3 regions of the Streptomyces sp. f51 genome follow, and region 3 is predicted to be linked to each of the others. Evidence: riboswitches for the same ligand, from Rfam matches in the RefSeq annotation. Region 3 holds a riboswitch; each other region holds the start of a gene.
The links. Region 3 has a riboswitch for thiamine pyrophosphate ahead of WJM95_RS24115 (thiamine ABC transporter substrate-binding protein). Riboswitches for the same ligand answer to the same signal wherever they lie in the genome.
Positions count from the first base shown of each region.

Region 1: it holds a riboswitch for thiamine pyrophosphate, as region 3 does, so the genes downstream of both, WJM95_RS01345 (cytosine permease) here and WJM95_RS24115 (thiamine ABC transporter substrate-binding protein) in region 3, are expected to answer to the same signal.
Region 2: it holds a riboswitch for thiamine pyrophosphate, as region 3 does, so the genes downstream of both, thiC (phosphomethylpyrimidine synthase ThiC) here and WJM95_RS24115 (thiamine ABC transporter substrate-binding protein) in region 3, are expected to answer to the same signal.

Region 1 covers NZ_CP149798.1:295,860-306,193, reverse strand. Annotated here, with positions in the region: gene WJM95_RS01375 (universal stress protein) at 56-937, shown strand; gene WJM95_RS01370 (hypothetical protein) at 1,079-1,672, opposite strand; gene WJM95_RS01365 (pyridoxamine 5'-phosphate oxidase family protein) at 2,081-2,821, shown strand; gene WJM95_RS01360 (pyridoxamine 5'-phosphate oxidase family protein) at 3,026-3,466, shown strand; gene gndA (NADP-dependent phosphogluconate dehydrogenase) at 3,668-5,110, opposite strand; gene thiD (bifunctional hydroxymethylpyrimidine kinase/phosphomethylpyrimidine kinase) at 5,491-6,288, opposite strand; gene WJM95_RS01345 (cytosine permease) at 6,362-7,762, opposite strand; TPP riboswitch at 7,754-7,848, opposite strand; gene WJM95_RS01340 (alpha/beta hydrolase) at 8,070-8,891, shown strand; gene WJM95_RS01335 (phospholipase) at 9,095-10,334, shown strand, end outside.
Region 2 covers NZ_CP149798.1:3,656,173-3,666,506, reverse strand. Annotated here, with positions in the region: gene WJM95_RS16030 (helix-turn-helix domain-containing protein) at 479-1,237, shown strand; gene WJM95_RS16025 (SsgA family sporulation/cell division regulator) at 1,339-1,776, shown strand; gene WJM95_RS16020 (YibE/F family protein) at 1,859-3,388, opposite strand; TPP riboswitch at 3,460-3,616, shown strand; gene thiC (phosphomethylpyrimidine synthase ThiC) at 3,609-5,429, shown strand; gene WJM95_RS16010 (VOC family protein) at 5,518-5,913, opposite strand; gene WJM95_RS16005 (LysR substrate-binding domain-containing protein) at 6,102-7,046, shown strand; gene WJM95_RS16000 (VWA domain-containing protein) at 7,043-8,542, shown strand; gene WJM95_RS15995 (hypothetical protein) at 8,705-9,568, opposite strand; gene WJM95_RS15990 (metallophosphoesterase) at 9,749-10,334, opposite strand, start outside.
Region 3 covers NZ_CP149798.1:5,499,375-5,509,708, forward strand. Annotated here, with positions in the region: gene WJM95_RS24095 (carboxymuconolactone decarboxylase family protein) at 1-15, shown strand, start outside; gene WJM95_RS24100 (GYD domain-containing protein) at 187-507, shown strand; gene WJM95_RS24105 (N-acetyltransferase family protein) at 536-1,036, opposite strand; gene rlmN (23S rRNA (adenine(2503)-C(2))-methyltransferase RlmN) at 1,280-2,386, shown strand; TPP riboswitch at 2,480-2,585, shown strand; gene WJM95_RS24115 (thiamine ABC transporter substrate-binding protein) at 2,707-3,765, shown strand; gene WJM95_RS24120 (iron ABC transporter permease) at 3,918-5,516, shown strand; gene WJM95_RS24125 (ABC transporter ATP-binding protein) at 5,517-6,593, shown strand; gene WJM95_RS24130 (LAETG motif-containing sortase-dependent surface protein) at 6,666-7,310, opposite strand; gene WJM95_RS24135 (Rossmann fold nucleotide-binding protein) at 7,498-8,613, opposite strand; gene WJM95_RS24140 (VOC family protein) at 9,222-9,629, opposite strand; gene WJM95_RS24145 (hypothetical protein) at 9,772-10,334, opposite strand, start outside.

The DNA of each region.
Region 1 (10,334 bases), 5.2 Mb from region 3:
GCGGAGCGCGTCGCCGGCGCAAGACTGACCACGTATCCCTCAAGGAGGTCCTCAGATGTCCAGCACGATCGTCGCCGGTCTTGACGGCTCGCCCGAGAGTCTCGCCGCGGCCGAATGGGCAGCCCGTGAAGCCCTGCGCACGGACGCCCGGCTGCACCTCGTGCACGCCTGGTTGTGGCATCCCTACGTCTACTGCCCGCCGGCCGGCGTCTCGGTTCCGCCGCCGTCGGAGGACCCCCGGCGTGAAGGGGCCGAACGGCTGCCGCGCGACACCGCGGCCAAGCTCGCCGCGGACCACCCCGGTCTGTCCGTCACCGGCGAGCGGGTCGCCGAGCAGCCGGTCCCCGCGCTGCTGGCCGCCGCGGAGGGGGCGGAGTTGCTGGTGCTCGGGTCCAGGGGGCTCGGCGGAGTGGCCGGATTCCTCACCGGGTCCGTCGCGCAGGCCCTGGTGGCACGCAGCCGGACGCCGATCGTGCTCGTACGAGCCGACGCCGGACCGGAGCCCTCCGCCCGCGAGGAGGTCGTGCTCGGGCTCGACCTGGAGCACCCCGACGCCTCCGTGATCGCGTTCGCGTTCCGGGCGGCGGCCCGCAGGGCGACGGACCTGCACGTCGTCCACGGCTGGAGCCTGCCGCCGTACTACGGCTACAGCGGAGCGTCCGACGCGGAGACCGACCAGCAGTTGCTGGCCCAGGCGCAGCAGCAGCTCGGCGAGGTCCTGGCCCCCTGGCAGGAGAAGTTCCCCGCCGTCGGGCTGCGCGAACAGGCCGTGATCGGCGGTGCCGGCCGGCATCTCGTGGAGGCCGCCCGGAAGGCCGCGCTGGTCGTCGTCGGCCGCCGCAACCGCACGTCTCCGGTCGGCGCTCATGTCGGCCCGGTGACCCAGGCGGTCCTGCACCACTCCACGGCACCGGTCGCGGTGGTCCCGCACGACTGACCATCCGGTCACCGGTCACCGGCACATGACGAAGGGCCCCGGGAAGGTCTCCCGGGGCCCTTCGTCGCGACCAGCGCCCGGCACGGCTCCGCCCGTGCCCGTAGCCCGTACCAAATGGACCGGGCACGCGGGACGCCGGTGTCACGGTGTCTTGTGACCCCACTGAGGTCCGAGCCGTTCCCACTCGCGCGCCCACCGGTTGTAGCGCCGCTGGTCGAGCCGCCACCGGGCGAGGCCGCCGGCACCGAAGACCAGGCCGCCCAGGGCCACGGCGGCACCGACGCCCAGCAGGCTCGACTCGGTCGCCGCCGCGCTGCCGGTCGGCGGTGCCGTGGTGGGCAGGCCCCGCGCGTCCAGCCAGATCACCACGTGCGCTCCGGCCCTGTGCCCGGATTCCACCAGGGCGCTGCCGACTCGGGTCGACCCGTCGGCCGCCGTCCAGCGGACCGGGGCCCGGACATGGTCGTAGACCGCGCTCTCGCCGGCGGGCACGGCCGATCCCGTACTGCCCACCAGCACGGCCGGGACCGCGTGCCGGTCGTGCCGCAGCCGGGCGAAGGACTCGTCGGCGGCGTGGGCCGTCACCAGGCCGGCGACAATGCCTCCCAGCACCATCACCGTCCAGACGATCAGCACGATCCACGCCTCGAAGACGTCGTCACGGCGACGCAGCGGATTCCTCCGCCAGCGCCAGCACCACTGCCTCGCACCCTCTGCTCCCCGTGCTCCGCGCATGGCACCGCACCTCCTCGTTACACCCCAACAGTGCAAGGGGATCGCGGCGCGCGCGAGCGGTGGCAGAGGTCTTCCGGTCCCGCGAAGAGGACCGATCGGCCCATGTGCGGGGCATCCGCCCCGGTCAGGATGGATATGCGAGGTCGCTGCGCGCACTGAACGGGCTGTCGCAGAGGCACTGCCCGCGGTCGCGGCAGAGAGCGGCTCGAGTCGTCGGGAAGCCCCGGGTGACCGGTACGTCCCGCCGAAGAGGGGTGATGGACGATGTCGGAGCAGACACGAAGCGTCATGTTCGATCGGGCGGGCCTGGCGGGTCATGGAGCGAACGGCGGGACGCCGCCCGGTGGGGCGGACCGGCCGCGCGAGCCCGCGCACCCCGGACCCGAGGCGACGCCGCGACGCCACACCATGACGACTCCCTCGGCCCCCTCCATCGAGCCCCCGGCCCCGGTCCCGGGTCCCGGCGCGCCCCTGACCGGCGCGCCCCTGACCGGTGCTCCGCCGGTCAATGGCGGTGACGTCGGACGGCGCATCTCCGCGCGGCGCGAGGAACTCGGACTGAGCCGGGAGACCGTGGCCGTGCGGGCGGGCATCACCCCCGGCTACCTCCGTTACCTGGAAAGCCGGCCCACCGCGACACCCGGGGCGGGCGCCCTGATCCGGATCGCGGACGCCCTGGACACCAGCGTCTCGGCGCTGCACGGCGGCGACGCGGATCCGCCGCCGGGCGCGGGCCGGGCCGCCGCGCACTCCGAGCTCATCGAACTCGACCCCGAGGAGTGCCGGGCACGGCTGTCGACGCACGGCGTCGGAAGGATCGCCCTCCACACATCGGACGGCCTCCTGGTCCTGCCCGTCAACTACGGCGTCGTCGACGGGTCGGTCGTGTTCCGCACGGCGCCCGGTTCGGCACCCGCGGCGGCGCTCGGAGCCCGGGTCGCCTTCGAGGTGGATCACATCGACGAGGCCCTGGCCCAGGGCTGGAGCGTGCTGGTCCAGGGACGTGCCCACGCCGAGACCCGCCCCGACGCCGCCCGCCGGCTCGACGCCCTCGCCCACACCCGCCCCTGGGCAGGCGGTGCGGAGCGCGACCTGTGGGTGCGCGTCGACGAGGAGAGCATCTCCGGCCGGCGGATCGTCGTGCGATGAGGCGGAGACCGGGTCGGGTCCCTTGACGAGCGGACCGGGCCCGGTGCCGCGACCCCGGGGGCCCGCCGATGGATCCCGGGAAGCGGCCGTTCTCCGGCCGCCCGGGACCATCGGACCCTGTTCCCGCCGCGCCGCTCGCCGGAATCTGAACGGTATGTCGCTGCGCTGCTGTGTCGCCCCGACGCGTGAGAGGTGGCTCCGCCGATGAATCCCGAAGACGGCTTCCGTGAACTCGGCCGGCAGGAGTGCCTGGACCGGCTCGGCGACGCGGCCGTCGGCCGGGTCGTCCACACGAGGGACGCCCTGCCGGCGGTCCTGCCCGTCACCTTCAGCCTGGACGCCGGGTCCGCCGTGGTACTGCGGACCGCCGCCGACTCCGAACTGGCCCGCTCCATCGACGGCGTGGTGGTCGCGTTCGAGGCCGACGCGGTCGACGCGGCGGCCCACTCCGGCTGGAGCGTGGTCGTGACGGGCCGTGCCCTGGTGGTCGACGATCCCGCCGAACACGACCGTCTCACCCGGACCGGCCCGCGTTCCTGGGTGGCCTCGCCCCGCGACGTCTTCATCCGCATCGCGTCCGAACTGGTCACCGGACGCGAACTCGTCGGAGGCATCACGCCGTACGGCGCCGACCTGCCCTCCTGACACCGAGGCGGACCGAACGCGCCCTGGACGGGGCCGAGGGCACGAGGGCCATCGGCACCCCGGCCGGCACGGACGCGTGACCGGCGTCGAAGAACCCTGCGGGACGTCCGGTTGAGGCCCAGTGGTCACGACGGAGCGGGCCGCGCATCCGGCACCTCGGATGCGCGGCCAGCTCCGCGTTCACTCACCGCCCCACACGCCTCACAGCATCTCGGTCTCCGCGCGGGACGCCTCGCCCCACAGTGTGTGGAAGCTGCCCTGGCGGTCGGTGCGCCGGTAGGTGTGGGCGCCGAAGAAGTCGCGCTGGCCCTGGGTGAGGGCGGCCGGCAGACGGTCGGCGCGCAGGGTGTCGTAGTAGGACAGCGCCGCGGAGAACGCGGGCACCGGCACGCCCCTGCGAGTGGCCGTGGAGACGACCTCGCGCCACGGGACCTGGGCGTCCTTGATCTCGGTGGCGAAGCCCGCGTCGGACAGCAGACTGACCAGGCCCGGGTCGACGGCGTACGCGGCGCGGATCCGGTCGAGGAACGCGGCGCGGATGATGCAGCCGCCGCGCCAGATCTTCGCGACCTCGCCGAGGTCGATGTCCCAGCCGTACTCGGCGGCCGCGTCCAGGATCATCTTCCAGCCCTGGTCGTAGGCGATCAGCTTCGAGGCGTACAGGGCGTGTTCCACCTGGCTGGTGAAGCGCTCGGCCTCGGTTCCCGTCAGGTCCCAGTGCGTGCCGCCGGGAAGTCCGCGGTAGGCGGCGCGCAGCCCGTCCTGGCTGGAGGCGGCGCGGGCGAAGGTCGCCTGCGCGATGGCGGTGACCGGGGAGCCCAGGTCCAGGGCGGTCTGCACGGTCCAGCGGCCGGTGCCCTTCTGCCCCGCGGCGTCCACCACGATGTCGACGAACGGCTGCCCGGTGGAGGCGTCCGTGTGGGCCAGGACCTCGGCGGTGATCTCGATCAGGTACGAGTCGAGGCGGCCCTTGTTCCAGCGCCGGAAGATCTCCGCGATCTGCGGCGGGGTGTAGCCCCCGACGCGGCGGAGCAGGTCGTAGGCCTCGCCGATCAGCTGCATGTCGGCGTACTCGATGCCGTTGTGCACCATCTTGACGAAGTGACCGGCGCCATCGGTGCCGATGTGCGTGGCACAGGGCTCGCCGTCCACCTTGGCGCTGATCGACTCGAACATCGGGCCCAGCGAGGCGTACGACTCCGGGGAGCCGCCGGGCATGATGCTCGGTCCGTTGAGGGCGCCCTCCTCGCCGCCGGACACCCCCGCGCCGACGAAGTGGATGCCGCGCTCGCGCAGCGACTGCTCACGGCGGCGGGTGTCGGAGAAGTGGGCGTTGCCCCCGTCGATGATCATGTCGCCGTCTTCGAGCAGCGGGGCGAACTCCTCGATGACGGCGTCGGTGGCCGCACCCGCCTGCACCATGATCATGAGGCGGCGGGGGCGTTCCAGCGCCGCCACGAAGTCCTCGGCCGTCTCGGCCGCGACGAAGGCCCCCTCGTGGCCGAACTCCTCGACCAGTGCCTTCGTGCGCGCGGGGGTGCGGTTGTGGACGGCGACGGTGTAGCCGTTCCGGGCGAAGTTGCGGGCCAGGTTGCGGCCCATCACCGCGAGCCCTGTGACGCCGATCTGCGCGGTCGCCTTCATGGTGTGCTCCTTGGATCCGGATCTGCCTGTCCGCGTACCTGACGGGAGAGCAGACGACTGTCGCTGTGCCGATCAGTACGCACGGGAGGGGCCGGGGTGTTCAGCGTCCGGGCCAGGAGCTGCGCCGGTCCGCGGAACGGGTGCCGGGAGCGTGGAATCGGGTGCCTGGCATCGGGCGCGGGGAGCGTGGAGTCGGGCGCGGGGAGGGTAGGCGCGGGCGCCGGGAGCCAGGCGTCGGAAGCTGGGGGCTGCGCGGCGCGGGGCCGGCCTTGCGTGCGCGTCAGGTGTCGGTGGCTGGGCGCTGTGCGGCGCGAGTACGGCGTCGCGCGTCGGGCGACGCGAGTCGGGCTTCCGGTCTCGGACCTCGGGCCGCGCCGGGGTCAGCCGGTCCCGCGCAGTCGCCACCCGTGGTCCACCGGACCGATGCCGGCCCCGAGCGCGAAACCGGCCTCGATCGCCGCGGTCACGTACGCCTTCGCCCGCCGTACGGCCTCCGGTACCGCGAGGCCCTCGGCCAGTCCCACCGCGACGGCCGAGGCCAGCGTGCACCCCGTTCCGTGCGTGTGCCGGTTGTCGTGACGCGGCGCGCGCAGCCAGTGCTCGTCGGTTCCGTCGGTGAGCAGATCGACGGCCTGGCCCGGCAGATGACCCCCCTTCACCAGTACCCAGCGCGGGCCGAAGGAGAGCAGCACCCCGGCGGCCCGGCGCATACCCGCCTCGTCGCTCACCTCCACCCCGGTGAGCTGGGCGACCTCGTCGAGATTCGGGGTGGCCACCGTCGCCCGCGGCAGCAGCCGGGTCCGTACGGCGTCGAGCGCGTCGTCGGCCAGCAGCCGGTCCCCGTGCTTGGAGACGCTCACCGGGTCCACGACGACCGGGGCGCCCACGTCGGAGAGCAACTCGGCGACGGCGGTGACCAGTCCGGGCGACGAGAGCATCCCCGTCTTGACGGCCTGCACGCCGATGTCGTCGACCACACTGCGGTACTGGGCCCGCACCGCGTCCTCGGACAGCTCCCAAGCCCCCTGCACGCCCACGGAGTTCTGTGCCGTCACGGCGGTGAGCACGCTCATCCCGTGAGCGCCCAGCGCGAGCATGGTCTTCAAGTCGGCCTGGATTCCTGCGCCTCCGCCGGAATCGGATCCGGCGATCGTCAGGACGCGGGGCGGTGTGGTCATGCGAGGTGTTCCTCTCGGGTACGGCCGCGGGCGCACGGGCCCCCGGCCGGCTGGGCGACGGGCGGGGTGGCCCTCAGGCGCGACGGCGCAACCGCAGCGGTGCGTACAGGGCGAGGGCGACGAGGAACGCCACGTAGTAGGAGAGGTCGGCTCCGTGCAGTGCGTCGGCGACCGGTCCGACGTACAGGCTCGTGTCCATGAACGGCACGGCCGCGCCGAACGCCCCGGCGAACGCCACGAGCGAGATCGGTCCGGAGCGCGGCGGGGCGGTCTCGGCGGCGATGTCGAGCGGGGCGCCGCCGCGCTCCCGCCTGCGGGCGATCCAGTCGACGACCACGATCGCGACGAACCCGGGGATCCAACAGCCCACGAACAGCAGCACGTTCTGGAACCGCGCCGTGGTGTCGGCGGCGTGCATCCACAGCACCAGCGGGAAGCCGAGCGCGGCGGCCAGGGCGGCGGCCACCGGACGCGGTATCCGGACACCGAGCGTCTGGAGGGCGAGGGAACCGCTGTAGTCGTTCATCGCGTTGCTGCACACCGCGGCCAGTGCCACCGCCAGCAGCCCGAACGCGCCGGCGGCACCGCCGCCCAGCAGGGCGTCCACGCCCGCAGCCGTCTGGTCGGTCAGCACCGACGCACCCCACAGACCGAGGACCTGCACGGCGACGAACGACGTGACCAGCCCGAGCAGGGTGCACCAGAACATCTTCGGGCGGGACGTGCCACGGGGCAGATAGCGGCTGAAGTCCGACGCGTACGGCGCCCAGGACAGCGACAGGCTCAGGGCGATGGTGCTGGTGAGCACGAACGCGCCCGCGCGGTCGGCACCGGCCGCGGATCCGGTCGTCGCGGGGTGGACCCCGTCGAGCATCCGCCAGGCGATCACCGCGAAGGCGACCGCGAGCACGAACGTCATGACGATCTGGAGGCGGTGGATGGCCTCGTAGCCGAGAACCCCCAGAGCGCCCTGGGCCAGCATCATGACGAGCACGCCGACCCAGAACGGCCAGCCGCACAGCCGCGCCAGCGCATCGCCCCCGAACAGGCCGATCAACGCGTCCCAGGCGACCGAGGACAGCCACTGGAGCGTGCCGGGCAGGACCACCGCCCGGCCGAACGCGAGCCGTGCGAGCGGGAGTTGGCCGGTGCCGGTGAGTCCGCCCCAGGTGCTGAGAGCGGCGGTCGGCAGCGCGCCGAGCACGGTCCCGAGGACGACCGCCGCGAGGGCGGTGGTGAAGTCCAGGCCGAGCGCGATCCCGATGGTGCCGGTGAACACGCCCGTCATCGTCAGGTTCGGGGCGAACCACACGGTGAACAGGCGGCCGGCGCCGCCGTACCGGTTGCTCTCGGGGACCGGCTCGATGCCGTGCCCCTCCACCCGCAGGTCGCCGGGTGCCGCGGGCATCCGCCCGTCGAAGACGGCGGGCCGGCCGTCGGCGGGCAGCCCGCCGGAAACATGCGCCAATGGCATGGAAGACATCCCTCCGCCAGTACGAACTGGTTCAGGTTCGACGGGTGTGATCTCAGCCCTCGGACGGGGCACCCCGTGTCCGGTACGACGGACACCCTAACCGTTCCCGGCGACGGAGCGGGAGCGGGTCCTCACCGACCAGGACCGGCGTGCGCCCGCGCGTACTCCGGTTCATTCGAACGGTGCGGGCGGACCGGTTCGCAGCGCGGCGCGTGCCGCCGCTCGGTACTGTCGGAAGTGATCGCCGCTCGTGCTCCGCTCCCGGGTTCCCGGACACCGGTGGCCGGGTGGAAGGAGGCAGGGTGCCGTGACCGTGATCTCCCTGAAGTCCGCGCAGGTGCGGGAAGGGCTCGCCCTCCCGTACGCCGAAGCCGGCTACCCCAGTGGTACGCCGGTCGTCTTCGTGCACGGTCTGGCCGACTCCTGGTGGTCCTTCGAGCCCCTGCTGAGGCGCCTGCCGGCGTCCCTGCACGGCTACGCGCCCACGCAGCGCGGGCACGGCGACGCCGACCGGCCGCCGGAGGGCTACGCGCCCGACGACTTCGCCGCCGACCTGGTGGCGTTCCTGGACGCCGTGGACGTCCCCCGCGCCGTCCTGGTCGGGGCGTCCAGCGGCGGCGTACCGGCCCGGATCGTCGCCGGCAGCCATCCGGACCGCATCGCCGGACTGGTGCTGCTCGGCGTCCCCGGCACTCTCGCGGACAAACCGGCCGTCACCGGACTGGTGAGCGCCATGGAGACCCTGTCCGATCCCGTGCCGCGCGCCTTCGTGGAGGACTTCCTGGCGGACACGGTGGCCCGGCCGATCGCCCGGGGGTTCGTCGAGACGATGATCGAGGAGAACCTGAAGCCGCCCGCGCACGTGTGGAAGGACACCGCCCGCGGTCTCCTCGACACCGATCTCCGCGCGACCCTCGGCGGCATCCTGGTGCCCACGCTCGTCATCTGGGGTGAACAGGACGAGTTCCTGCCGCGCGAGGACCAGCAGACCATTCTGGACGCGGTCCACGGCGCCGAATTCCTCGCCTACGCGGAGACCGGGCACTCCGTCCACTGGGAGCAGCCCGAACGGGTGGTCGCCGACCTCGCCGCCTTCGTCACCCGGATCGAGCACCCCGGCACGCGCTAGCCCCCTGACCTCACGGAATCGCCAACTGCGGTGCGGTGGCGCCGTGTTGACGGTAGACAGGACGCCGTGAACGCTGCGGCGACCCGTGCTCCTGCCCTCACCGACGCCCGTTGACGCGATATGTACCCCGGCTGTCCGCCGATGCCCACCGGCGTATGTCTGCATGGCATGCTCATGCTCCCCACAGGAAGGGATCACGTGCCATGAGACCGAGCCGACGCTCCCTGCTCGCCGCCACCGCCGTACTGGGATCCGTATTCGCCGTCCCCGCGCCCGCCGGCGCCGCCGAAGTCCCCGCCCCTGGCGCCTATTACGTCCAGAGCGCCGTCACGGGACTGAACGCCGCCGACAGTTCGGGGGCGGTCGTCCAGCACAACCCGAGGGGCAACGAGGACCACCAGCAGTGGACCCTCCGCCAGAGCGGCTCCTCCTCCGTGCTCGAAAGCGCCGACACCGCGGGCAGTTGTCTGGGCCGCTCGGGCGACCAGGCCCGTACCGTCGCCTGTACGAGCGCCGACGCGGCCTGGGAGGTGACGCCGAGCGGCGCCGACCAGTACACACTCAAAGTCCCCGGAACGAACAGCTACTTGACCGTCACCGACAAGCCCTCGGGTTCCAACTACCCGGCCCAGCTGGCGATCGGTTCGCCGGGCAGCCTCGCCTCCTGGTACCTCACCCCGGTCACGCCCCAGACCCGGCCGATGCCGGCCCAGGACCAGCGCACGCTGGACCAGGTCACGTTCCTGACCGCCCACAACGCCTACGCGAACGGCGTGGACGGCGGATTCGCCCCGCCCTTCGTCAACTTCTTCCCGAATCAGAGCCGCGGCATCAACCAGCAACTCGCCGACGGTGTGCGAGGGTTCATGCTCGACCTGCACCAGACGCCCGACGGCGCGATCCTCTGCCACGACAGCTGCACCCTGGTCAGCAAGCCGGTGGCGCTCTGGGTCGACCTCCAGCGCATGGTCGACTTCCTCAAGCAGCACCCGGACCAGTTCGTCACCGTGTTCCTGGAGGACTACGTCGATCCCGGCGTCCTGCGCGCCGAGCTCGCCCGGGTGAACGGCCTGTCCGACGTGCTGTACCGGCCGGATCAGACGGGCGTGCGCGAGCACGGCTGGCCGAAGCTGGCCGACCTGACCGCCGCCGGGCACCGCCTGCTCATCTTCACCGACCACAGCCGCGCCTCCGACGAGTCCGCCGGACTGACCCGGGACAGCTTCGGCGTCATGTACCAGCGCGAGTGGACCGTCGAGAACTACTGGTCCATGGGCTCGGGCCTCGGCTCCTCCGACTGGTCCTGCTACAGCCGCTGGTACGGCGCGGACACGAACGTACCGCTCACGCGCACCGAGCCGGGCTTCCGGCCCCTCTTCGTCATGAACCACTTCCGCGACGCCACCATGTCCGGGACCGCGAGCACGGACAACACCAAACTCG
Region 2 (10,334 bases), 1.8 Mb from region 3:
TCCCTCGGCAGGGGGAAGTTTTCCGGTGAGGCCGCGTATATGCGGTGACGGGCCGTTAGAGTCCGGAACCCGACGCGGGGCCGACCCCGCGGGCAGCGCACAGCCCCCTCCCGTGATTCCCCGCACGGGCGGTCCTCCTCGCTCTTCGGAGTGCCCCTTGGCCACGGTCGACACCGCACCCGTACCATCCGTCGCTCCACCCTTCCGGCGACCGGGCACGCCCGCGGCGGCACGCGTTCCACCGGTCCAGCCGCGTAGCTCGCCGGGGGAGCCACCGCCCTCCCGCGGCCCGTCGGCATCCCCCAGGGAGCCGGCGCCGCCCCGGACCGCGACGGTGGAGGAATCCGCCCGGCGCACCGCGCCGGCGGAAGGGCTCTCCGGGCGCACCAGGCCCTCGGCGGCCCCGAGTTCCCCCTCCGCGCCCGCGAGGACCGCGCGGCCCGCCCGCACCCCCGCCCCGGGGCCCGAAGGCGCTCCCCTGGACTCGCACGCCACCACGCTGATCGGCTCGGTGCAGCGTGCGATGCGTCTGCTGGAGGCCGTCGCCTCGCGTGAGCAGGGCGCCCCCGCCAAACAGCTCGCGCGCGAGGCGGGACTGGCCCTGCCGACGGCCTACCACCTGCTGCGCACGCTGGTCCACGAAGGCTATCTGCGCCGTGACAGCGGGCTGTTCTTCCTCGGCGAGGCCGCCGAGCGGCTGAGCACCAGCGGAGCCCGGCAGAAACGTCGCGGCGCGGTACGGGACACCCTCGCGCACTGGCGCGACATGATCGGCGCCCCCATGTACTACGCGGTCTACCGCGAGGGCGAGATCGAGGTCCTGTGCGTCGTCGACAGCCCGGCGAACCCGGCGGTCCAGGAGTGGGCCGACTTCCGTGAGACCGGGCACGCCCACGCGGTCGGCCAGTGTCTGCTCGCCCAGCTCGACGACAAGTCACGGCGTGACCACCTCGACCGCTACCCGGTGCGGGCGCTCACCCCGTACACGGTGCGTGACGAGGACCGGCTGCTGCGGCGCCTGGAACGGACCGGCCGGATGGAACCGGTGGTCGAGCGGCAGGAGTACGCGCTGGGCACGGTCTGCGCGGCGATCCCAGTCACCGCGGGCGGTTCGGCCGCCGCTGTGGCCTTCTCCCTTCCGTCCCACCAGGGTGACCGCCTGATGCCCGCGGCACGGAGGCTGCACGGTGAGGTCGGACGGCTGCTAGGAACACTCGCCTTCTCTATCAGTATCTGAAAACTCACTCCTTGTAATCCAGCATGCACGTTGAGCAATATTTCCAGCAGTGTCGGGTGGGATGAATCCTGGCCGGTGGACGGCAAACGACGGGGTAGGCGATGCGCGAGTCGGTGCAGGCAGAGGTCATGATGAGCTTCCTCGTGTCCGAGGAGCTGTCCTTCCGCATTCCCGTCGAACTGCGATACGAGACCTGTGATCCGTACGCCGTGCGGTTGACCTTCCATTTGCCCGGCGACGCGCCTGTGACCTGGGTGTTCGGGCGGGAACTGCTGATCGACGGAGTGGGCAGGCCCTGCGGTGACGGCGATGTGCACATCGCTCCGGCCGACCCCGAGGCGCTCGGGGAGGTGCTGATCCGGCTTCAGGTCGGTGGCGATCACGCGCTGTTCCGGTCCGGGACCGCGCCGCTCGTAGCCTTCCTCGACCGCACGGACCGCCTCGTGCCGCTCGGGCAGGAACGCTCCCTCGAAGGATTCGACTCATCGCTCGACGCGGTGCTCGACCGCATCCTCACCGAGGAACAGAGCGCGGGCTGACACCGGGGCCGGCCCGGAGCGGCGTAACGCTTCCTCGCAAGGCCCGCCGACGCAGGATGGTTTCAGCACTTTCCTCGGGCGGTCAGTGCTTGCGACGACGTCCCTTGCCGGCGCGTGCCGGGGGCCTGGCCGCCGCGGTCTGAGCGGGGACGCTCGCGCCCCCGTCGCGGTCCGCGGCGACCACCAGGGCGGCGAGCGCCGTCGTCACCGGTACGGCGGCCACCAGACCGATCGAACCGACCAGCGTGCGCACGATCTCCTCGGCGACCAGCTCGCTGTTGGCGACGGTGCCCACGCTGCTCTGCGCGATCGAGAAGAGCAGCAGCAGCGGCAGCGCGGCGCCGGCGTAGGCCAGGACGAGTGTGTTGACGACGGACGCGATGTGGTCGCGGCCGATACGGATGCCCGCGCGGTACAGACCGCGCCAGCCCATCGTGGGGTTCGCCTCGTGCAGTTCCCAGACCGCGGAGGTCTGCGTCACTGTCACGTCGTCCAGGACACCGAGTGAACCGATGATGACGCCGGCCAGCAGCAGGCCGCTCATGTCGATGGACGGGTACAGGCCGTGGATCAGGCCGGTGCTGTCGTCGGTGTTGCCGGTCAGCACGGCCCAGTCGATGAAGACGGAGCCGAGCAGGCCGATCAGCACCAGGGAGAGCAGGGTGCCGACCACGGCCACGGACGTCCGGGCCGACAGACCATGACACATGTAGAGCGCGATCAGCATGATGGCGCTGGACCCCACGACCGCCACGAGCAGCGGGTTCGAGCCCTGGAGGATCGCGGGCAGGATGAAGAAGTTCAGGATCATGAAGCTGATGGCCAGGGCGACCAGCGCCATGACGCCGCGCATCCGCCCGATCACCACCACGACCAGCGCGAAGATCACGGAGAGCAGCGTCAGGGGCAGCTTCCGGTTCGCGTCCGTGACCGAGTACTGGAGGTCCTTGGGGGCGGAGGGCTCGTACGCGACGACGACCTTCTCGCTCTGGTGCAACTGCCGTGACTGATCCGGCTGGACGATCTCGGTGAACGTGCGGCCCGTGTCCTTTCCGGTGTCGATCCGGACCGTCGCCTTCTTGCAGTCCCCCGCCGCCGGGCGCTGGGCCGCGGAGCCCCCGGCGGCGGAGGTGTCGCCGACCTGGGCCCCCGAGGAGGCGTTCACGGACTTGCAGTCCACCCGGTCGATCCTGGTGACGGTCGCCTGCTGGGTCTGCCGGTCGAAGCCGACACCGGTGCGCTCGTGGGCCGGAGCGCCGCCGGGCCACAGCACCACCAGTCCCACCGCGACCGCGGCCGCGAAGGGGATGAGCACCGCGGCGATGACCTTGCGCAGACGCTGGGAGACGGGTGCTGCCGGACCGTGGCTGTGGGAATGCCCGTGCCCGGCGCTCGGGAGCTCGTCCCGCCCGCGGCGCGGACCAGGACCGTGGCCGTCGCCGGACCCGTGATGGTCGCTCTCGGGCCCGTGCCCGTGCCCCTGTTCATGCCCGTGCCCCGGCCCGTGCTCATGCTCGGGTCCGTTGCCGCGGCCCTGCCCACGGCCGCCGTCGGAGCCGGAACGGCGCGGTGGCTCGGACGGAGAGAACGGGTGCTGGCGGCTGGTCGTCACCGCCCGATCATCGCAAGAACGTCAAGGGCCCTCTGTTCACCGCGCCAAACATGACGCTAGCGTGGAGGCACCTTTGCACACGCGGGAGCTCGGAGCACCGGGCTGAGAGGGCGCTGACCTCCGTCTTCGCGATGTTTCACATGAAACATCGGCGATCGGAAGCCGCTGCGTCGACCGCTGAACCTGTTACCGGGTAATGCCGGCGTAGGGAGTAGGTCTCATGACCGACAAGGATGTACGCACGCCTGCCTTCAACCGGACGGACGGGGTCCCCCCGTCGTCCGAGAACGGCGAGGACAAGCGCTCCATCGGCTGGCACAAGGCGTACGTCGGGGGCACACGCCCCGATCTGCGGGTGCCGGTTCGCCAGGTGCACCTCACCAACGGGCAGTCCGTGACGTTGTACGACACTTCCGGCCCGTACACCGATCCGACCGTCGACACCGATGTGCGCAGGGGGCTGCCGCCACTGCGTGAGAACTGGATCATCGCCCGTGGAGACACCGAGGAGTACGCGGGCCGTCCCGTCCGCCCCGAGGACGACGGGATCAAGCACACGGCCCCACGGGGAGGGCTGCGCAACCTCGACGCGGTCTTCCCCGGCCGGCCGCGTCAGCCCCGCCGGGGACGTGCCGGGCAGGCGGTCACCCAGCTCGCCTACGCGCGGCGCGGCGAGATCACGCCCGAGATGGAGTTCGTGGCGGTCCGGGAGAACGTCGACCCCGAGGTCGTACGGGAGGAGATCGCCGCGGGCCGGGCGGTGCTGCCGGTGAACGTCAACCACCCCGAGATCGAGCCCATGATCATCGGCAAGCGGTTCCTCGTGAAGGTCAACGCCAACATCGGCAATTCCGCGGTGACGTCCTCCATCGAGGAGGAGGTCGAGAAGATGACCTGGGCGACCCGCTGGGGCGCCGACACGGTCATGGACCTGTCCACCGGCCGCAACATCCACACCACACGCGAGTGGGTGCTGCGCAACTCCCCCGTTCCCATCGGGACCGTGCCGCTCTATCAGGCACTGGAGAAGGTCGACGGCCGTGCCGAGGAGCTGACCTGGGAGATCTACAAGGACACGGTCGTCGAGCAGGCCGAGCAGGGCGTGGACTACATGACGGTCCACGCGGGCGTGCGCCTGGCGTACGTGCCGCTCACCGCGAACCGCAAGACAGGCATCGTCTCGCGCGGCGGATCGATCATGGCGGCCTGGTGCCTGGCGCACCACAAGGAGTCGTTCCTGTACGAGAACTTCGAGGAGCTCTGCGAGATCCTCGCCGCGTACGACGTCACCTACTCGCTGGGAGACGGGCTGCGGCCTGGTTCCATCGCGGACGCCAACGACGCGGCGCAATTCGCGGAGTTGAGGACGCTCGGGGAACTCAACACGGTCGCGAAGCGTTTTCAGGTTCAGACGATGATCGAAGGCCCGGGCCATGTCCCGATGCACAAGATCAAGGAGAACATCGACCTTCAGCAGGAGATCTGTGATGAAGCTCCGTTCTATACCCTCGGCCCGCTGACGACGGACGTCGCGCCGGCGTACGACCACATCACTTCCGGCATCGGTGCCGCGATGATCGCCTGGTGGGGCACGGCCATGCTCTGCTATGTCACGCCCAAGGAGCACTTGGGCCTGCCCGATCGAGACGACGTCAAGACCGGCGTCATCACCTACAAGATCGCCGCCCACGCAGCCGACCTCGCCAAGGGGCACCCGGGTGCGCAGGAATGGGATGACGCGCTCTCCGACGCCCGCTTCGAGTTCCGGTGGGAGGACCAGTTCAATCTGGCCCTCGATCCGGACACGGCGCGGGAGTTCCACGACCGGACGCTGCCGGCCGAACCCGCCAAGACGGCCCACTTCTGCTCCATGTGCGGGCCGAAGTTCTGCTCGATGAAGATCAGTCAGAACATCAACGAGCGGTTCGGCGGTGACGTGGCCGACGGCGCCTCCGCCGAGGAGATCTCCGAGGGCATGCTCCAGAAGTCCCGGGAGTTCGCGGAGGCGGGCAACCGCGTGTATCTGCCGCTGGCCGACTGAGCCACCCCACGGGGGCGCGGTCCGGGACGGGGACCCGGACCGCCGCCCTCGACCCGGTCACGGAGCGGGCCCGTCGCCCTCGTCACGGTCACGGCGTGACGTCCTGCGGGTACCAGCGCAGTTCGACGGTGTTGCCGTCCGGGTCCCGGACGTAGACCGAGGTGGCACTGCCTCGCGCGCCGAACCGCTGCACGGGCCCTTCGAGCACGGTGAAGGTTCCCGACGCGATGACCTGGTCCCAGTCCAGCGGTTCCACGGTGAGACAGATGTGGTCGACGTTGGACCCCTCGGGGGCATGGGCCACGAGGTCGATGATGGTCTCCGCGGTGATCCTCACCGACGGGAACGGGGCCTGGCCGCGCCGCCATTCGGCGACGCGTACGGGTTCCAGGCCGAGCAGTCCGATGTAGAAGGCCAGGGACCGTTCGACGTCCTGGACGTTGAGGACCAGGTGGTCGAAGGCCTTCACGCGCACGGTGGTCATGTCGTCTCCAGGTCGACGGCGTGGCGGGAGCCACGCGCTGAGCAGGGCGGGTCGATCACGTCGGCACGGCCGCGCCCGGTTCCTTCCCGCGGGCTGTGCGGACGCCTTCTACGATCCGCCGCGGGGCGGACGCCATCAAGACGTGATCGCTGCACGACTGTTGAGCCAGATTTAACGACGGGGGATTCATGCTGGAGCGACTGGAGACCGAGACCTTTCTGACGCTGGCCGAGGAACTGCACTTCGGCCGCACCGCCGAGCGCCTGCGGATCACGACCGGACGGGTCAGCCAGGTGATCAAGGCACTGGAGCGCCAAGTGGGCGGCCTGCTGTTCGAACGCACCAGCCGTTCCGTCCGGCTCACCCCGGTCGGCCGGCAGCTCGCGGACGATCTGGCGCCCCTGGTCGCCGGGATGGAGGAGGCGCTGCGAAGGGCGGCCGACGCCGGCCGGGGGATCACGGGAGAGCTGCGGGCCGCCTTCCTCGGTGAATGGACCGCGCCCGCACTCCTCAGAGCGGTCGGCCTGTTCGGCGAGCGGCATCCCGACTGCCGGGTCGAGGTGCGGGAGGTCCAGCTGTCCAACTCGCGGGCGAGTCTGCTGGACGGCTCGATCGACGTGCTGCTCGCCTCGTTCCCGTTCGACGGCATGGCCTGTGGTCCCGCGCTGTTGCGGGAGAGCCGGGTCCTGGCCGTCGCGGCAGGTCATCCGCTGGCCGGCGAGGAGCGGCTGTCCCTCGAGGTGCTCGCCGAACACCCCGTGGTGCAGTACCCCGAGGTGACCTCGGTGGGGTTCAAACGCGACCGAACGCCGGATCACACCCCCTCGGGCCGGCCCGTGCCCAAGGGGCCGGTCGGCGGGTCGTTCTCCGAGATGCTGACGCTGGTCGCGATGGGCCGGGGCGTCCTCCCGGTCGGGGAACACTCCCGGCAGTACTACCCACGGCCCGATGTCGCCTACGTCCCCCTCCACGACGCGCGGCCGATCGAACGGGGACTGGTGTGGAGGGAGAGCAACACAAGCGAGCGCCTGCGCGCGTTCGTGCGGGCCGCGACGGACGCGGCGGCCTCTTCTCACCCGCCCGCGTATCGGTCGGATCCACCGGCGGCTTCTGCGGGGAGACTGGGCCCATGACACCGACATCGATGAGCAAGGGCGCCAACCTTCCCGTTGCCGCACGGCAGGTGCGGGTCGTACTCGGCTGGTCCGGAGGCCCCGGAGCGCCGGACGCCGACGCCTCGGCCCTGCTGCTCCGCGCGGACGGACGGGTGCGCGACGACGGTGACTTCGTCTTCTACAACCAGCCCCGGCACGTCTCCGGGGCCGTGCGTCACTCGGGCAAGCGGCGGGAGGGCGAGGAGACGACGGACACCGTCGAGGTGGATCTGCGTGGCCTGGAGCCCGAGATCCAGCGGGTGGTCCTGGGCGCCTCCGCCGACGGGGGCACCTTCGGTGAGCTGTCGGGTCTGCGACTGAGGCTGTTCGACGCCGGGACCGGGGAGGAGCTGGCGTTCTTCGACATGGAGGCGACGACGGAGACGGCCTTCATCGGCGGCGAGCTGTATCTGCGCGGAGATCAGTGGAAGTTCCGCGCGGTGGGCCAGGGGTACGCCTCCGGACTCGCCGGCCTGGCCACCGACTTCGGGATCAGCGTCGACGAGGAGCCGGGCGGCTCCGGGAGCGCGGAGCAGAGGGGAGCGGCCGCCGGAGCCACCTCACCGGCACCCCCGCCCGCGCCCCCGCACGTGCCTTCGCCCCCGACCGCGCCCGTCCCCCCGGCACCCCCGTCGGCTCCCCCGTCCGTCCCGGTGTCTCCACTCCCCCCGGCTCCTCCGGCCCCCGCCCCGGGCGTCGGCTCGGCTCCTCGGCTCGTGAAGGGGGAGGAGCGGTTGCCCCTGGACATGCGCAAGCGGCTCTCCCTGCGCAAGGAGCAGGTGGCGGTCAGTCTGCGCAAGCACGGAGCCGTGGGCGTCAGAGCCCGCGTCATCCTGGTCCTGGACGCTTCCGGGTCGATGTCGTTCCTGTACTCCAAGGGTGTCGTGGCCGACGTGGTGGAGCGGATGGCCGCCGTGGCGGCCCAGCTGGACGACGACGGGGAGATGCAGGCGTGGACCTTCGCGTCGAATCCGGCCCGGCTTCCGGACCTCGCCCTGGGGGACCTGCCGGACTGGCTGGAGCTTCATGTCCGGGTCGGTGAGCTGACCCTGTTCCGGCGGAAGAAGCCGAAGAAGGGCCTGCTGCCGGGGCAGGTGGACATGCGGGCGGTCGGCATCCAGAACGAGGAGCAGAAGGTGATTGCCGAGGTCCGCACCTATGTCCGTGAGCACCCGGCCGCCGATCCCACGCTGGTGCTCTTCTTCTCCGACGGCGGTGTCTACCGCAACAAGGAGATCGAGACGGAACTGCGGGAGGCGGTGGAGGAGCCGGTCTTCTGGCAGTTCGTCGGGCTGGGGCGCTCCAACTACGGCGTGCTGGAGCGGTTCGACACCCTGCCGGGCCGGCGCGTGGACAACGTGGGCTTCTTCGCGGTCGACGACATCAGCGACGTACCGGATCCGGAGCTGTACGACCGGCTGCTGTCCGAGTTCCCCTCGTGGATGAAGGAGGCGCGGCGGCTGGGCATTGTCTGAGACCAGCCCTTGGCCGAAGGACGGTGGAGGACTCCCGCGGGGCGACCGCAGCGCCACCGCGGGGCGGTGTGGTGCGGGCAACGCCGCACCGGCAGCGGTGTGTGGGCCCGCGCGCCCGCGCGGGCCCTCTCCTGCCTCGGACCCGGCCGTCGGCCGGCCGGGTCACTCGGGCTGGTGTTCCGGTCCCCCGAAGTCCGGGCTGGTGAAGTCAGGGCTGGAGAAGCTCGGGCGCGGGCCCGCCGCGGGTCCGCCGTCGGGGCTGCTGAATCCCGGCCGGTCGTACCCGAGGTGGGGTATGCGGCTGGGGGCCGGAGCGGGACGGCCCAGTGCCGCCGAGCCCGGGTCCGCGAGGGCTTCCCGGAGGAACGGCAGGATGCCGCGCTCCAGCAGGGCGTCACGCCAGGCGTCCTTGGCCCGGTTGACCTGCTGGGTCAGCTCGTCGCCCGCTCCGGCCCGCAGGGAGGACGAGCCGTTGCGCAGCGCGGTCAGCAGTAGTCCGGCCGCGGCGACCAGAATGGCGGCCGCCGTGACCGCGCCGAAGACCCAACCGGTGGTCAGAAGGGTTCTGGCGATGGCCGGCTCGGGGTCGAGCATCCTCAGGACATAGCCCACGAGCAGGAATATCACCGCTGCCGTCCCGGCCAGGACCGGGGCGAGCACCGCGACGACGGCGACCGCGCCGGCACCGGCGGTCTCGGTGACCTCTCCGACGGTGGCGGCGAGACCCATGGCGGTCGTGTCCGGCTCGGCGGAGCCGGTTTCCTCGCTCAGTGCCGGGGCGGACCGCGCCGGGCGGCGCAGTTCGCTGCGGATCTTCACATAGTGCGCGTACTCGTCCGACGCGGCCGTCGTGATGAGGGCCGTGGCGTTGAGCGCCATGGTGCGCAGTTGTTCGAGGTTGAGCCGCTGGCCGACAGCGGCGAGTTCCGGGCGGTGTGGTGCGGAGCGCAGCGCCTCATCGAGGATCCGCTCGTATTCCTGGCGGTCCTCGCTCAGCAGGTGCTGCGGAACGCTGTTCATCTGCATCCCCCGATGCTCCGTAGGGCTGGTGGCTCGCACGCTGACGAGCCGTCGGGCAGAAACGGAGGGGAGCCTGCTACGGATAAGCCGATGGTAGAGCGGCGACGGCACGCCGTGACAGGGGGTTTCCAGAAATTGGCCCCCGCCCGGAATGGTCCGCCCGCCGGCCGCCTGGCCGCCGAACGCTCAGATATCCAGCGGAAGTTGCTGGACCAGCAGCTTTCCGGCCATGGTCACTCCGCCGTCCATCGCGATGGCCAGGCCGTCGGCGTAGACGTGCGGTCCTTCGATGACGGGGCCCGCTCCGGACTCGCCGTCCTCCGGGACCACCTCGCCCAGGAGGTAGGGAATGGGGCTGTGACCGTGGACGATGCGGGCGCCGCCGTAGGCGCCGAGCAGTTCGCGGACCGCGTCGGCGCCGTCGTCGCGGAAGGCGAAACGCCGGGTGAACTTGCGGAAGAGGTCCCAGCAGTCCTCGGCGTCGTTGCGCGTGAGGGTCTCGCGGACGGTGTCGTTGACCGCTTCGATGGAGTCGCCGTAGTCGAGGTAGGCGGTGGTGTCGGAGTGCACCAGAAGGTGTCCGTCGACCAGTTCCATGGCGTCGAGGCGGGCCATCCACTGGAGGTGGTGGTCCTGGAGGCGGTCCATGTCCGTCTTCTGGCCGCCGTTGAGCAGCCAGGCGGCCTGGAAGGTGGCGGTGCCCGCACCGGAGCTGACGGGCGTGTCGCCGAAGCGCTTGGCGCCGAGCAGCAGCAGCTCGTGGTTGCCCATG
Region 3 (10,334 bases):
GGCCAGTTCGCGTAACCGGTGATACGTGCCCGGGCGGCCCGGCGGCATCGGCCGTTCGGGCCCGCCCGGGGCGCCCCGGTGGTCGCGGGAGCCGTGCGGGTGAATCCTCCGCTCGCCGATCGGTGGCCGGTGCGGCAGCGGGAAGGTCATCCGCGTACCGCACATGTCACGGGCAGGGAGCACCCGATGCCGAAGTTCCTCATCCAGGCCCGCTACACGCCCGAGGGCGCGAAGGGCTTGCTCAAGGAAGGCGCGAGCGGCCGTCGCGCCGCCGTCGAACAGGTCGTCGCGGGCCTCGGCGGGAGTGTCGAGGCCATGTACTTCTCCTTCGGGGAGGACGACTTCGTGTGTGTCCTCGACTTCCCCGACGCGGTCTCCATGGCCGCCGTCAGTCTCAGCGTCAAGGCGAGCGGCGCGCTGCACACCCGGGCAACGCCGCTTCTCACCCCGGACGAGATCGACGAGGCGGCCCGGCGGCAGGTCTCCTTCCGCCCGCCGGGCGCGTAGCGGGATCCGGCGGGACTCCGGGGCCCGGTCACGAGGCCACCGGACTCCGGCGTTCGATCAGGACGACGTCGCGCCAGGTGCCGTGACGCCGGCCGATGCGTTCGCGCGTGCCGATGACCCGGAATCCCGCGGCTCTGTGCAGGGCGAGGCTGCCGGTGTTCTCGGGGAAGACGCCCGACTGGATGGTCCAGATGCCCGCGGCCTCGGTCGAGGCGATGAAGGTGTCCAGGAGGGTGCGGCCGATGCCCCGGCCGCGCGCGTCCGGACGTACGTACACGGAGTGCTCGACGACACCGGCGTACGCGCGGCGGTCCGAGACCCGCGCCGCGGCGACCCAGCCGAGCACGCTGCCGGGGGCGTCCGTGGCGTCCGGAGTCTTCAGAGTCTCCAAGGCGACATAGCGATGCTGCGAAACCTTGGCCCCGTCGAACTTCTCCCACGACGGAGCCGTGGTCTCGAAGGTGGAGTCGCCCTCCTCGATGTCGTGCCGGTAGATGGCCAGGACCTCGTCCGCGTGCTCGGCCGTCATCGGGGCGACGCGGATCCCGCCGGGACGGCAGCCGTCGGAACGGCCGCCCTGTCCAGGCGTCACGACTTCCTGCTTCGACATCCTTCTATGTTGACGAATGCCGCCTCGAGACGCAACGTCTGTATCGACAGGTGTCAATGCGGTCTGGAACACGGGCAGATGGGACGGGCGTGGGTCCACGGAAGCGCCCCCAACCGGCACCGGCCCGGGCCGGTGCTGTTGATCTGCGACACTGGAAGGGTTATGCCGAAGCCCGGAGAACTCACTTTTGTCGCGCCGCGCGGAGCCAAGAAGCCGCCGCGGCACCTTGCCGATCTCACGCCCGCCGAGCGCAAAGAGGCGGTTGCCGCGATCGGTGAGAAGCCGTTTCGTGCCAAGCAGCTCTCGCAGCACTACTTCGCCCGGTACGCGCACGACCCCGCCGAGTGGACGGACATCCCGGCCGCCTCGCGCGGCAAGCTCCAGGAAGCGCTGCTTCCCGAGCTGATGACGGTCGTGCGGCACCTGTCGACCGACCAGGACACCACCCGCAAGACCCTGTGGCGGCTGTTCGACGGCACGCTCGTCGAGTCCGTGCTGATGCGCTACCCGGACCGGGTCACCATGTGCATCAGCTCGCAGGCCGGCTGCGGGATGAACTGCCCGTTCTGCGCCACCGGACAGGCGGGCCTCGACCGGAACCTGTCGACCGGCGAGATCGTGCACCAGATCGTCGACGGGATGCGCGCGCTGCGCGACGGCGAGATCCCCGGGGGCCCCGCGCGGCTGAGCAACATCGTCTTCATGGGGATGGGCGAGCCGCTCGCCAACTACAAGCGGGTGGTCGGCGCGATCCGTGCCCTCACCGACCCGGAGCCGGACGGGCTGGGGCTGTCGCAGCGCGGTATCACCGTCTCGACGGTCGGCCTGGTTCCCGCGATCAACCGGTTCTCGGACGAGGGCTTCAAGTGCCGGCTCGCGATCTCGCTGCACGCCCCGGACGACGAACTGCGCGACACCCTCGTCCCCGTGAACACGCGGTGGCAGGTGCGCGAGGTGCTGGACGCGGGCTGGGGGTACGCGGACAGGTCCGGGCGCCGTCTGTCCATCGAGTACGCCCTGATCCGCGACATCAACGACCAGGCGTGGCGTGGTGACCGGCTCGGACGGATGCTCAAGGGCAAGCCCGTGCATGTCAACCTCATCCCGCTGAACCCGACCCCGGGCTCGAAGTGGACCGCCTCGCGGCCCGAGGACGAGAAGGCGTTCGTCGAGGCCATCGCGGCCCACGGCGTCACCGTGACCGTCCGGGACACCCGGGGCCAGGAGATCGACGGAGCGTGTGGTCAGCTCGCCGCGACCGAGCGGTAGGCTGAACCGAGTCGGTCCCCCGCCTGTCGCGGGGTCCGGCGCCGCCGCGGCCGGACGGTTCACCGTCCGGTGACGGCACCGTCCGACATCTTCATATTCCGACAGGGGAGCGCCACAGCGCTGAGAGTGCGGGACAGACCGCAGACCCTCTGAACCTTGCCCAGGTCATTCTGGGTAGGAAGTTCGGTCGTTACTCAAGCTGTTGCGCCCTGCCCGGGAACCGTCAGAGGTCCCGGGCAGGGCCGCGTCTCTTCCTGGTCACCCAGGAGGAATCAGTGAGCATCACCACCACCGTCAGCGGCGGCAGAAGGTTCGCCGTCATGGCCGCCGGCCTCGGGCTCGTCGCCCTGCCCGCGCTGTCCGCGTGCGGCTCGTCCGGCGCCGCGGGCTCGGGCGACTCGAAGACGGTCACGCTGGTCAGCCATGACTCGTGGGCCGTGTCGAAGAGCGTCCTGGCGGACTTCGAGAAGCAGTCCGGCTACAAGGTCCGCGTCCTCAAGGACGGCGACGCGGGGCAGGCCGTGAACAAGGCCGTCCTGACCAAGGACAACCCCCAGGGCGATGTCTTCTTCGGCGTCGACAACACCCTGCTCTCCCGCGCGCTCGACAACGGGATCTTCCAGCCGTACACGGCCAGGGGCACGGACCAGGTCGAGCCGGCGTACCGGATCGACCAGGACAAGCACCGGGTCACCCCCATCGACACGGGCGACATCTGCGTCAACTACGACAAGGCGTGGTTCGCCCGGCACAAGCTGACGCCGCCGCGGTCCTTCGACGACCTCGTCAAGCCCGCGTACAAGAACCTCCTCGTCACGGAGAACGCCGCCACCTCCTCGCCCGGCCTCGGCTTCCTGCTCGGGTCCGCCGCGCACTACGGCGACGGGGGCTGGGAGAGCTACTGGAAGAAGCTCAAGGCCAACGGCGTGAAGGTCGTGGACGGCTGGGAGCAGGCGTACAACGACGAGTTCTCGGGGTCCGCGGGCGGCAAGAAGGCCAAGGCCGACCGGCCGCTCGTGGTCTCGTACGCCTCCTCGCCCCCCGCCGAGGTCATCTACGGCGACCCCAAGCCCGCCACCGCCCCCACCGGGGTCGCGGACGGCACCTGTTTCCGGCAGGTGGAGTACGCGGGTCTGCTCAGCCACGCCGCGAACGCCAAGGGCGGCAAGGCGTTCCTGGACTTCCTGCTCACCAAGGAGTTCCAGGAGGACATGCCGCTCAACATGTTCGTCTACCCGGTCCGTGAGGGCGCGCGGGTGCCCGCCGAGTTCACGCAGTACGGTCCGCAGGCCAAGGATCCCGAGACCCTGACGCCCGCGAAGATCGCCGCCGACCGCGACCAGTGGGTCAAGTCGTGGACCTCGCTCGTACTGAAGTAGCCGACGCGAAGGCGAAGGCCGGCCGGCCGGCGGGGTCCGGCGCACCGGCCGGGTCCGGCGCACCGGCGGGGCCGGGCGGAGCCGCCGGGCGGCCCGGCGCCGGGCGGGCTCCGCGCCGGGACCGCGCGGGGAACGCGGCACGGTTCGCGCTCATGGCGCTGCCCGTCGCGTTCTTCGCGGTGTTCTTCGCCTATCCCGTCGCGGCGATCGTCTCGCGCGGCCTCCACGGGGACGGCGGCTGGCGGCTCGGCCGGATCTGGGAGGTCGCGACCCGGTCCGACATCCGGCACGTGCTGTGGTTCACCACCTGGCAGGCGCTCGCCTCGACGGCGCTCACGCTGCTGGTCGCGCTCCCCGGCGCGTATGTCTTCGCGCGCTTCGATTTCAGGGGCAAGCAGGTTCTGCGGGCCGTGGTGACGGTGCCCTTCGTGCTGCCGACCGTGGTCGTCGGCACCGCGTTCCTCGCGCTGGTCGGCCGCGGCGGACTGCTCGACGAACTGTGGGGCGTACGGCTGGACACCACGGTGTGGGCGATCCTGCTCGCGCACGTCTTCTTCAACTACGCGGTCGTCGTACGGACCGTCGGCGGGCTCTGGTCGCAGCTCGACCCGCGCCAGGAGGACGCCGCGCGCATGCTCGGCGCCTCACGCCTCGCCGCCTGGCGCAAGGTGACGCTGCCGGCGCTCGGACCCGCCGTGGCCGCCGCCGCCCTCATGGTCTTCCTCTTCACCTTCACCTCGTTCGGTGTGGTGCAGATCCTCGGCGGCCCCACCTTCTCGACCCTGGAGGTCGAGATCTACCGGCAGACCTCCGAGATCTTCGACCTCACCACGGCGGCGGTCCTCACGATCGTCCAGTTCGTGGCGGTCGGCGCGATCCTCGCCGTGCACGCGGCGACCGTACGCCGACGGGAGACGGCCCTGCGCCTGGTCGCCCCCGGCACCACCGCGCGCCGCCCGCGCGGCGCCGGACAGTGGGCCCTGCTCGCGGGCGTGCTGGCGAGCATCGCGGTCCTGCTGGTGCTGCCGCTCGCCGTCCTCGTGCAGCGCTCCCTCGGCGCCCCCGGGTTCGGCTACTACCGGGCCCTGGCCCACGACGACGGAAGCGTCTTCCTCGTCGCCCCCATCGAGGCGGTCGGCAACTCGCTGGAGTACGCGCTCGCCGCCACCGCCATCGCCGTGCTCATCGGCGGCCTGGCCGCCGCCGCCCTCACCCGGCGGGCCGGGCGTCTGATGCGGGGCTTCGACGCGCTGCTGATGCTGCCGCTCGGCGTCTCCGCCGTGACGGTCGGCTTCGGATTCCTGATCGCCCTGGACAAGCCGCCGCTCGACCTGCGCGCGAGCTGGATCCTGGTGCCGCTGGCGCAGGCCCTGGTGGGCGTGCCCTTCGTCGTACGGACCATGCTGCCCGTGCTGCGCGCGGTGGACGGGCGGCTGCGGGAGGCCGCGGCCGTCCTCGGGGCGTCGCCCTGGCGGGTGTGGCGCGAGGTCGATCTGCCGATGGTGCGGCGCGCCCTGCTGATCGCGGCGGGCTTCGCCTTCGCCGTCTCGCTCGGGGAGTTCGGCGCCACCGTCTTCATCGCGCGGCCCGACAACCCGACGCTGCCGGTCGCCGTGGCCCGGCTGCTCGGACGGGCCGGCGATCTCAACTACGGCCAGGCGATGGCCCTTTCGACGATCCTCATGGTGGTCTGCGCGGTGTCGCTGCTGCTGTTGGAGCGGGTACGGACCGACCGGACCGGGGAGTTCTAGATGCTGCTGAGCCTTCAGGGCGCGACCGTACGCTTCGGCGGACAGGCCGTGCTCGACGCCGTCGACCTGGAGGTCGCCGAGCACGAGATCGTGTGCGTGCTCGGGCCCAGCGGCAGCGGCAAGTCCACCCTGCTGCGGACGGTGGCCGGTCTTCAGCCCCTGGACGCGGGCCGGGTGCTGCTGGACGGACGCGACCAGGAACGCGTTCCCGCGCACCGGCGGGGCGTCGGCCTGATGTTCCAGGACCACCAGCTCTTCCCGCAGCGGGACGTCGGCGGCAACGTCGCCTTCGGGCTGCGGATGCAGGGCACGCCGAGGAACGGACAGGCGGCCAGGGTCGGGGAGTTGCTCGATCTCGTCGGTCTGCCCGGAGCCCGGGACCGTGCCGTCGCCTCGCTCTCCGGAGGTGAACAGCAGCGCGTCGCGCTGGCCCGCGCCCTGGCGCCGCGCCCGCGGCTGCTGATGCTCGACGAACCCCTCGGCCAGCTGGACCGCTCCCTGCGCGAACGGCTCGTCGTCGAACTCCGTCAGCTCTTCGGCGAGTTGGGGACGACGGTGCTCGCCGTCACGCACGACCAGGGTGAGGCCTTCGCGCTCGCCGACCGGGTGGTGGTGATGCGGGACGGGCGGATCGCCCAGTCCGGTACGCCCCTCGACGTGTGGCAGCGTCCCGCGGACGCCTTCGTGGCCCGGTTCCTCGGCTTCGACAACGTGGTCGAGGCGACGGTGGGCGAGACGGCGGCCGACACCCCCTGGGGCAGGGTCCCGGTGCCCGAGGGTGCCGCCCAGGGGCCCGGCACGCTCCTCGTACGGCCCGCCGGGGTACGGCTCACGGCCGCCGCGGACGGGCTGCGCTGCACGGTCGCCGCCCGCACCTTCCGCGGCACCCACGTCGCCGTACGGCTTCAGCCCGAGGGCGCGCCCCCGCTGGAGGCGGCGTGCGCCCTGCGCGAGGCGCCGGAGCCCGGGGACGTGGTCGGGGTGGAGTTCGACGCCGCCGAGGTCGTCGTCCTGGGAGGGTCCGGGGCGTCCGGAACGCGGCCCGCCGCGAAGAACCCGGTACCGCGGGCGGGTTGAGCGGAACGTCCGGAAAAGCCGTGTGGCCCGCCCCCTCGACGGGGGCGGGCCACACGGTCGTTCGGATGCGGGTCAGCTCGCCTTCGAGGCGCCACGGCGGCGCATGCCGAAGAAGACCGCTCCGCCACCGACGACGACGAACGCACCGGCGATACCGGCGATCATCGGGGTGTTGGAGTTCGCACCGGTCTCGGCGAGGTTGGACTCACCGGCGGCCGCGGACGGCTGGTTGTCGCCCGGGGTGGCCGGAGCGGCGCTGCTCTCCGACTCCGACGGGCGCGCCGAGTCCGAGGGAGTCGCCGAGGGGGCGGACTCCGACGGCTCCGGGCTCGCCGACGGGGACGGGGACTCCGACTTCGGAGCGCAGGGCTCGGACGGCACCGACTTGACGTCCGTGTCCGAGTTGACGCGGGTCGGGACATCGATGTGGGCCCGGTACTTGCCCCCGGAAACCCAGTCCTCCGTCAGCGTGATGGCGACGGAGGCCTTGCCGTCCTTCTGGCCGGTGACCTCTCCGGAGCCGACCTGCTTGTCTTCGAGGAAGATCGTGACGGTGGCCTTGTTGGCGGTACGGTCCGTGTCGGACACGGTGACGATGGCCTTCGCGCCGTCGCAGGAAGCGACGGCGTCGAAGTCACCGATGTTGCAAGCGAGTGCGTTGCCGGCGACGCCGAGCGCGAGCGCGGCAGAGGCGGAGGCAACGCCGAGGATTCGCACGGAACGTGCGGTGCGTCGAGATATGGACACGATTGCCCTTCACAGGTTGCGCAACTGCGGGGGGTGTAGGGGGATTTGCTGTAATTCATTCCAGCAACAGCACCCCCAGAGGTCTCACAGGTTTATAAGTGCGACCTAAGGGCTGTCAATGCGTAGGCGCCGCCTGGTCGTTGGCTTTATCGAGTCGTTAACCTCCAAGGTGTTTGAGCGCCTGCGGAGCGTCATCGACCCCGTCGACAAGGGCGATGCGCGACTCCATCGCCCGCTCCCTGGCCAGCGCCCTGAGCAGCTCCCAGGCGGGAAATCTCTCGGTCCAGTGCACGCGGTCCACCAGGACCATCGGGGTCGGTTCGCCCTTGGATCCGTAGTAGTTGGGGGTCGCGTTGTCGAAGATCTCCTGTACGGTCCCGGCGGCGCCCGGCAGGAAGACGACGCCCGCGTTCGAGCGGGCCAGCAGGCCGTCCTCGCGGGTCGCGTTGGCAAAGTACTTGGCGATGTGCGCGGCGAAGGCGTTCGGCGGCTCGTGGCCGTAGAACCAGGTGGGCACGCCGATCGAGGGGCCGCCCGAGGGCCAGCGCTCGCGCACCTCGAACGCGGCGCGCGCCCAGTCGGTGACGGACGGCGTGAACGACGGGACGGCTGCCAGCACGCGCAGCGCCTCGTCGAGCATGCCGTCGTCGAACGGGGCCGCGTACGCGCCGAGGTTGGCCGCCTCCATGGCGCCGGGTCCGCCACCCGTGGCGACCATGAGGCCGGAGCGCGCGAGGGTGCGGCCGAGCCGCGCGGCCCCCGCGTAGGCCTCGGTGCCGCGCTCCATCGCGTGGCCGCCCATCACCCCGACCACCCGTACGCCGACGAGGAGTTCGTCGAGCGCGTCCGAGACGGAGTCGTCGTGGAGCGCGCGCACCGTCGAGGCGAATATGTCGCCGTCGGCCTTGGTCCGCTGGAACCAGGCGTACGCGCGGGCGTCGGGCGTCGCCTCGTAGCCGGTGTCCAGCGAGGCGAAGAGCTCGTCGGGGGAGTAGAGGCGGCCGCGGTAGGGGTCGAGCGGGAGGCCGGGTACGGGCGGGAAGACGAGCGCGCCCGAGGCCCGGGCCCGCGCGGCGGCCTCGGGTTCCATCGGGCAGCCGAGGAACACGGCGTCCGTGGTGTCCGAGGAGAGCAACTCCCGTGTACGGGCGGTCAGATCGACGGCCTGGACACGGAATCCGGCGAGTGAACCGCCTGCCGAGACGACCTCGTCGAACTCGGCGAGGGATTCGATCTCACGGTCGTGGGAGACGTGAAGGGGAGTCGGGAGCACCCGGCCATGCTAGGGGCTGCCGCCCGGGGCACCGGGGTTCGCTGCGACCCGGGGTGCCCGGCTCGGGCGCGCCCCATCCGAAGAGTCCCTGCCCCGGTCACCGGGGTTCGCTGCGACCGGGGGCCGGGTCGGGTATGTCGGGCTCGACGTATCTCCGCCCGGGCGCCGGGGTTTGCCGAGCCCGGGGGTGGCCCGGCTCGGGCGCGTTCCGCCGGAAGAGTCCCTGCCCCGGTCACCGGGGTTTGCTGCGACCGGGGGTCCGGGACGGGTATGTCGGGCTCGACGTATCTCCGCCCGGGCGCCGGGGTTTGCCGAGCCCGGGGGTGGCCCGGCTCGGGCGCGTTCCGCCGGAAGAGTCCCTGCCCCGGGCACCGGGGTTCGCTGCGACCGGGGTGTCCGGCTCAGGCGCGTTCCGCCCGAAGAGCCCCCCGCCCGGGGGCGTTCGGCAGGTGTGTGCGGGCGGGGCCGGGAGCGGGGAGTCGCCCCGGCCGGTCGGCGGGGCCCGGCGTCGCGGGCCGGGGCGGCGCGCGGACCCCTGTACCGCGCGCCGGCCCCGGAACATCGACCGGGCCGTGAGGTCCGGCCCGGACCGTCGACCCGTGTGGAGTTCAGCTCTGGACCGCCGCCGGGTCCATCCACATGACCTCCCAGGTGTGGCCGTCGAGGTCGTCGAAGGCGCGGCCGTACATGAAGCCCTGGTCCTGCGCCTCGCCCGTGCCCGAGCCGCCCGCCGCGATGGCCGCGTCGACCAGCTCGTCGACCTTCTCGCGGCTCTCGGCGCTCAGACACAGCAGCACCTCGCTGGTCGTCGTGGCGTCCGCGATCTCCTTCTTGGTGAAGTCCGCGTACCGCTGCCTGCTGAGCAGCATCGCGATGATCGTGTCGCTGATGACCACGCAGGCGCAGTCGTCGGTGGAGAACTGGGGGTTGATCGAGTAGCCGAGCTCCGTGAAGAACTTCCGGGACGCGGCGACGTCGGACACGGGCAGGTTCACGAAGATCATCTGCTGGTACATGCGAGGTTCTCCCGTCGGTGTGGTGCCGTTCGCTGGGGTAGACCGGGGGCCCGCCCGGAAATCATCGCCGTCCCGGACCTTTTCTCCGGGAGACCGTGCCGAGCTGTTCGCGGGCGCGTCGGCCGACCCGCCCGCGGACCGGTCAGCCGATCAGGGGGATCGCGGCCAGTTCGGCGACCGTCCAGGTCAGCGGGGCGAACGCGACGAACAGTGCCCCGGCGCGCAGGGCCGCGGCACCACGCAGCAGCGAGGCGGGCGCGCCCAGCCGCAGCAGCGCGGCCGTGGTGTCGGCACGCGCCTGCTTCGCCTCGACGGCGGCGGTCGCCAGCGTCAGCAGCGTGCACCCGGCGACCAGCAGGGCGCCGAGGGTGGTCAGCGGTCCGAACGCGGGCCGGGCGCCGGTGTACAGCGTGGTCACGGCGAACGCGCCCGACGCCACCGCGCACACCACTCCGAGCGGCTGCCCGATGCGCTTCGCCTCCGCCTGGAGCACCCGCCCGGCCAGCAGCCGCAGCGCGCCCGGACGTACGGCCTGGAGCAGCCACCCGCACAGATAGGTGATCGCGGGCCCGGCCAGGGCCAGCCCGACCGCGGTGAGCACCCAGCCGAGCAGGACCCCGGCGGGACCTCCGGCGAAGCCGCCGGGCAGGGCGAGCGCGGGGGCGGGGCCCGAACGGCTCGCGTACGTCTCCACGGCCAGCCCCG